DNA from 3 places in the Candidatus Kuenenia sp. genome. Region 1 is predicted to be linked to each of the others. Evidence: riboswitches for the same ligand, from Rfam matches in the RefSeq annotation. Region 1 holds a riboswitch; each other region holds the start of a gene.
The links. Region 1 has a riboswitch for cyclic di-GMP ahead of M5U24_RS17700 (hypothetical protein). Riboswitches for the same ligand answer to the same signal wherever they lie in the genome.
Positions count from the first base shown of each region.

Region 2: another riboswitch for cyclic di-GMP. It lies ahead of M5U24_RS08895 (peptidoglycan recognition family protein); the one in region 1 lies ahead of M5U24_RS17700 (hypothetical protein).
Region 3: another riboswitch for cyclic di-GMP. It lies ahead of M5U24_RS16070 (DUF1559 domain-containing protein); the one in region 1 lies ahead of M5U24_RS17700 (hypothetical protein).

Region 1 covers NZ_JAOSKF010000024.1:115,030-117,299, reverse strand. Annotated here, with positions in the region: gene M5U24_RS17705 (sigma-54 dependent transcriptional regulator) at 1-376, opposite strand, end outside; cyclic di-GMP riboswitch class I at 1,310-1,394, shown strand; gene M5U24_RS17700 (hypothetical protein) at 1,490-1,948, shown strand; gene M5U24_RS17695 (diguanylate cyclase) at 1,929-2,270, shown strand, end outside.
Region 2 covers NZ_JAOSKF010000018.1:95,124-97,393, forward strand. Annotated here, with positions in the region: gene M5U24_RS08890 (hypothetical protein) at 1-411, opposite strand, end outside; gene M5U24_RS08895 (peptidoglycan recognition family protein) at 549-1,232, opposite strand; cyclic di-GMP riboswitch class I at 1,313-1,469, opposite strand; gene M5U24_RS08900 (4Fe-4S binding protein) at 1,707-2,270, opposite strand, start outside.
Region 3 covers NZ_JAOSKF010000022.1:231,739-234,008, reverse strand. Annotated here, with positions in the region: gene M5U24_RS16090 (hypothetical protein) at 1-35, opposite strand, end outside; gene M5U24_RS16085 (hypothetical protein) at 69-362, opposite strand; gene M5U24_RS16080 (type II secretion system protein) at 352-537, opposite strand; gene M5U24_RS16075 (hypothetical protein) at 661-924, opposite strand; gene M5U24_RS16070 (DUF1559 domain-containing protein) at 911-1,294, opposite strand; cyclic di-GMP riboswitch class I at 1,674-1,767, opposite strand; gene amrS (AmmeMemoRadiSam system radical SAM enzyme) at 2,135-2,270, shown strand, end outside.

The DNA of each region.
Region 1 (2,270 bases):
GCAGCCCCTGCCTCCTTAATGCCTTTTCAACCACCGACCTTAACCTGTCAAGCTTAAACGGTTTCTCTAAATAATCGTATGCCCCTAGTCTCATTACTTCAACTGCCGAGTCTACGCTTCCATATCCCGTCATTACCACCATTAACGCGTTAGGGTCTTTCTCTTTTATTTTTTCAATAAGTTCCACTCCATTTATATTGGGCAATCTCAAATCCAGCAGTATCAAATCCGGCATAAATGTATCCATTTTCTCCAGCGCTTCTTCGCAACTACCGGCGGCAATTGCTTCATAACCCTGCGCATCTAAAAACTCCCTGACAGAAAGCCTGATTGTTTCTTCGTCATCGACAATAAGAATTATACCTTTCGGCTTCATTTATTTATCCTTCCATTAAAAACAAACCGTTCAATGTCCCACGCATTATAAAACTTAATTTTTTTCCCGTAAAAAAATACTTTGAGTTCAGTATATCAAAACGTTTAATTTTTAAACACTACTAATCTTCCATTATCAACATCTGTTTAAAAATACGATTTCTCACACAATGTAGTATTTTTTTAAGAGGATACTTACACGTTTTTATAAAACTTATGCAAAATAATCAATTTCCGTGTATTCCGCGTGTTCCGTGGTTTAACTGGTTTTTATAAAACTTATGTACAAATTAAATCCCCTCAAGCTGAATAGTTACCAGAAACATTTAAATGATTATGTAGCGTTGTCGCAAATTTTATACCACTGTTTATAGCCATACTTTAATCAGCCTGATCTAAAAATTTGTAACAGTTTAGATTTTTGGAAAAACAAAAATGCTCGTTCCCAAGCTCCGCAGACTGGGTCAAATGGGCAATTTTATCCTATTTTACGACAGGCATTCTCCACTTTAATGGGAAAACAGCACTAAATAGGGTCGAAAACAGGCATAATGCGAAGAGTTGTCCCCACTTTTGAGACAATAAAGTTCATTTGACCCAGTCTGTCCGGCTTGGGAACGTAATTGCGTTGGAAGCTCTAGCTTCCATTTAGCCGGCAAGCGAAGCTTCGTGTATTATTCGATTCAAAAGAGGTTCCCAAATATCTTGGGTAACATACTGAAAAGCCTCCAAGCTGACATAATGGGTTCATTCCCTTTTCCATTCGAAGCTGGAGCTTCTCAAACAATCCCGTTCCCAAGCCGGAGCTTGGGAACGAGCGGTTTTTTTCATAGGACTAAAGTATTACAAAAATTTTGATACCGGTAAAAATAACTATTGAATAACCCGTGGTAATAATGTATATTTCCCGCTTTTAATACAAGATTCATGAAAATATCGATAAAGGCAAACCCTGAGCAATCAGGGGACGCAAAGTAAAAGGTCTTTACTTACAGTACAAAGATAGCCTTACTACCGATAAGTGCTGAATTATTCAGCCTTCGACAGTAAGATTTTTTTTGATTTTAGACATTACTGTGCTTTATTCTTACATGACTATTATGGTTATACGGCTATGGTTATACGGCTATGGTTATACGGCTATGGTTATACGGCTATGGTTATACGGCTATGGTTATACGGCTATGGTTATACGGCTGCGCGAAGCGCAGCCGTATACAGCACAGAGCTATCGCTTTCCGCCTTTGATTTATTTGAATGCACACAGATTCTTAGGTTCGGACAAATCACAGTAGCGAAAGCCAATACAAACTTTACGCTTCGTCTCGGCAAGTTCACACTCCGCACATATCTCTATCGTAACCACCTTCAGATTACACGCCTCAATAGTAACCAGCATGTCTGTTGTAAAGGCAAAACCCAACGTCTTTCTTATCATTCAGAACAAAGTGAGTTAAGTAGGATGGGCATTGCCCAACGAAAAACAAGCAATGCGAAAGAGTGTGTAATGTTTTTTCCCGTTCCAGCGCTCTCGCGTGGGAATGCAGGATCAGATGCCCTGTATCTCGAGTAATAATCCGGACTCAGAGCGTCCAAAACAATTTGTTGCCACGCAGAGCGCGGTAACAGGCAGAAAAGATAAACGTATCATGTTTTACACGTTAATAGAACAAATCCCATGTGCAGTAATTGTGACAGACATAAAGGGAACTATTGAATATGTAAATTCGCAATTTACTGAACTCACCGGCTATACCCGGGAAGAGGTTACAGGGGCAAATCCCCGCATACTGAAATCCGGCAGGACTGCTCCCGAAGAGTATAAACATTTGTGGGAAACAATTACCTCCGGCAAAAAATGGAAAGGGGTGTTTTGTAATAAGAAAAAAGACGGC
Region 2 (2,270 bases), on a different contig from region 1:
ACACTTGCGGGGCGCCATTACCAACTCGAGCTTCTTGCTGGCCTTGTTGCCCTTGACCATCGGCGCAATACAAGGCTCTACCACACTCAACAGGCAGATGGAACCTTCCGTAATCCTCTTATCCGCCGCGATCTGGCGAGCCAACTTCTCCTTATCAACACCGCTGCTCATCAAATACCGCACCTCGATACCCAAATCTTTCGCCCGCGATTCACAACTGTCTCGCACCTGTGCCGTAAGCCCATTGACCCAACCGGAAAAATCCTTAAGCAGAATTCTCGCTTGGTTCATGAATGTTCCCATCCCACGCTCACTGGCCAACCACCGCAATGTCCCGCGAAAACGAATCCTGTCCAGACCGCTTATTGCACCCACGATCCTGTCTCGATATAATTCCATCAACTTATTCATAAGTAGTGTCCTCCAAATTGTCTGATTACTATTTACGAGGATACTACTATACTTTATAATAAACTAAAAATCACCTTTTTGGTTGCGGCCAAAGGCCGCGCTAGGCCCTTTGTGGTTAAACTTTATGTGCTTTGTGGTTATGATTTTCGCGAAGGGGATATTTCGTTAGAGGCAAACTGAATTAAACTCGTCTTAAATTCAGCCATGGGGAAATTTTTACCGGGGCATGCAGTTCCTTTTTGATGAACCTGGCTATGTAATATGATGTTCGATAAAGGGATGTCATATTTCGAGGAAAGATAACGGGTCAACCTAACCAGCGAATCAAATTGATCCTCAGAAGGTTTCCCGCCGTTTTCAAAATCACCCACGAGGCAAATGCCTATCGCCACCTGGTTGCAATCCATATTTGCCGTGTGAGCGCCATGAATTTGGTTCTTCCAGCGATTTCCTACCTCTATTTCTCCATCGCCAGAAAGAGTTCCATTGCCAATCACAAAGTGATATGCCAATCCATACTTCCACCCTTTCTTTTCTCTATGATAGGTATCAAACCGGGTTGCATTTCCTTTCTCTGAAGCGCTATGGTGTATAACAATATATTGCCACGGTCTTTCCTTTGTATCTATTGTATCTATCTCGCAAATCTGAGATATTTTTTGTGCAAATGCCGCTCTCAGCATATCGCTTTCCGATATCACCGTTCTTACCTCTGCGGAACTGCTGCTAATAAGAGGCAAGGCGCCAATAATACCTCCTGCCGCAACAATCATTGTTAACGACACATATTGAATAATCTTTTCGTATGTACGATTTCTCATTGTATTCATTTTAAATCACACTATAGTAATAAATAAAAAAGCCCTGCTACGGAATAAAATAAACGTTATACAGTTTTTTATTCGGTAGCAGGGCTTTCTTCACTGTTTAGCGGTATCGCGAAATTTTTCTCTTCATCCTTCTGCGGATTTTTTGTTTTACGCTTTGTGCGCCGCTGAATAAGTTAAAGACTCTTTGCTTTGCGTCCCAGCCTCACGACTGGTTTGCCTTTATCAATAGTTACTATAAAAAAGAGCTATTGTTTTAGTAAGTACATTATAAAATCATTCATTTTTTTGTCAATAATTAATTCGGCGTCAAATAAATAGCTCCGGGGGAAAAGCGCAAGGCGCAACCCTCAATCTGCAATTTTGCCGATTGCCAATTTCAGAAGTCAGAGTTTTTCGCGGACATCTGACCTCCGACCTCTGGCCTCTATTGAAAGCCGATTGTAGATTGCCGACCGCTCGAGTCCTTTATTTGATTTTATCATTTTGCAGTACACGGCGAAGCAATTCTTCACCCTCTTCCTTTTTTTGGGAAAGAAATGTTGCTGACAGAAGATGTTTTTCCTGCAACCATGAGGTAAAGTATCCGTTTTCGTTTTGAAAGGTATGGATGGCATTTGAGTGCGTCTCTTTTTCTCCCCATGACCTCCACAACTGAACCACCGCTTCAAATGCGATTGATGTCGCATCACGGTCTGGATATTTTATCAACAGTAGCAGTAAAGGGGCGGTCTCTTCCCTCGTTTTGTATTCTGCGATAAGGGCGTCCGTCTGTTTGCTTAAATGAAATACATTTTCTTCAATAAAATTATCGGATATATAGATATTATCCAGAATGATCTTTTCGTGAAAAAATTTCAGGCTTTCTTTCACAAGAGAATCCTCCGGCAAATAACGTACTATATCGGGGAGGATTTCTTTTTTGTAGGGCATTAAATCGATAATGGATTTACCAAAAGAAGTAATTTCTCCGCCAGAAATACTGCCCTCCCATGGCGCTACCTTTATGCAATACACATCATTCCATACACA
Region 3 (2,270 bases), on a different contig from region 1:
CCTTTCCATTCCACATGTCCATCTAAATATAACACATTCTGTCCCGTCTCATTATGATTGTCTGAACGTCAGGTAGTGCTTGTTCCCTGAGCATCTGCGGCTATGATTACGCCCGGGTCATCTTCCAGTGTGTGGGTGTAGTCATAGCCGTAACTGCAACCGGCAGTGGTAAATGAAGTATTTGGGGACAAAATGTCCGATACCGCCGTCAGATTCAGATTATTCGCTTCGCTAACGTCGCTATCGCCTGGGCAACGAAAGATTTTTCGCTCAATTATATATTTATTGTATAATGTGCCGAGCGATTCCATGCCCGTGCTTCCTCCGGCCGGAAATGCCCCATCCTGATCATTAGCATACATTCGAAGCGCCAGCAATATGCTTCAGGTTTGATGCACACTGCGTTCTACGTGCGGATTCCCGCGCCTTTCCCAAAACCGGCAAGAGGATAGATACCAGAATGCCAATAATTGCAATTACTACCAGCAATTCGATTAATGTAAAACCAGAAATCCCCCGGGTTTTTAATTTGAACATGGCAAGTATCTCATGAAAATGAAGGTGGATTGTAATTGACACCCTTGAACAAGTAATAAAAAAGGGCAATATCCATTATGAATATCACCCTTTTTAAAGTAATACTATTTTGAAAAGCGTCACTTACTGTGCTATATATGTATCTGTCCCTGTTACATCAGCAACATCTGCGTAAATATCATCATATGTCGAACCATTATAATATCCACAAGTTGTCGTGCCCTTCCATTCCACATGACCATCGAGGTACAGCACATTTTGCCCGGTTTCATTATGATTGCTAGAAAGACCACTTGTGGAGGTTCCTTGTTTATCCGCTGCCAGCGCAACACCAGGATCATCTGCTGCCGTGTGATTATCATCATAACCATAACTACAAGTAGCCATCGCTAAATGTTGTATTGGCAGTTGTAATTGTATCTGCAGGTTTTAATCCTAAAATGGCATCCTCTGTCACATCACTATCACTTGGGCAACGAAATATTTTTCTGTCAGTAATATATGTATTAAACAATTGTCCCAAGGAAGTCATACCTGTACCCTTATTGGGAAAAGCTTCACCATTATCATTGGCAAACATATTCAGCGCCAGTCCAATCTGTTTCAAATTTGATGCGCATTGCGTCTTTCGTGCCGATTCACGCGCCTTACCAAGCACCGGCAGCAGTATACCGGCAAGGATGCCGATAATGGCAATTACCACCAGCAGCTCAATCAGGGTAAAACCCGCATTCCTCCACTTTCTAAGTTTTAACATTTGTACTCTCCCATTAAAAAAAGTTGTTTAAGACAACACCATCACAAAATACATCGAATCGGCGCCTAAACGTAAAAAATATACTCATCCCTTATCTTCGTGTTAAAAAAATGCCACCGTTCGTATATCTCAATCTGTTTTTTTACCTTCTTTATTCAAAAAAAAAGACCCAAAACCATAGTAATGCAAAAGGCTTGGGTCTTTATTATAATGCACGTTTACCAGAAGCACTTTGTTAAGATTTCCCGATAATTTTCTATAAGTCTTAAGCATTTTCAGTATTATGCGCTACAATCTGCTTGTGATCTCTGCAATATGGTGAAAGCGTAATGAATGGCCCGAAAATTCTTATCCTTCTCACAAAGTGCGAACATCTCAATTCGGCAACCTGGCAATCTTTACGTATAAAGAACTCACGCTTAAGACCCATGGCTTTGCGTCCCAAACTTGCGGTTGGTTTGCCTTTTTCAATCGATGAAATATTCGGCGGTACTGTACCACAAAGAAAATAAATGTCAATTATTATTTCCATTAAGATAGAGCAAAAACATTTTTTCCCGGTATTATACTATTACGGTGTATAAACCTTTCGTGTATTATGGTTAAAATCTTTTTGGTTACGGAGTTGCGGAGCTTTTGTTATATTTAATTTTGTATTCATGCCATTGCAGGTATTTTGTTATACTTATGCAAAAAGTAAATGGGAAGAATGGCCTTTTTTTCGTTATCACAATAAAGAAAAAACAATATCGCTGGAAATTTTTTCGTAATAAGATATACACTGCAAATAAACAAAGAGTCGTTTATTCCCTATAATAAAGTATGGGAGGTTGATATAACATGCGTGAAGCAATGTTTTATGAAAAACTCGGCGATTGTAAGGTAAAATGCCACCTTTGTAATCATACATGTGTGATTACTGATGGCAAAAGAGGCATTTGCCATGTCAGGCAAAACTTCGGGGGGACGTTATATT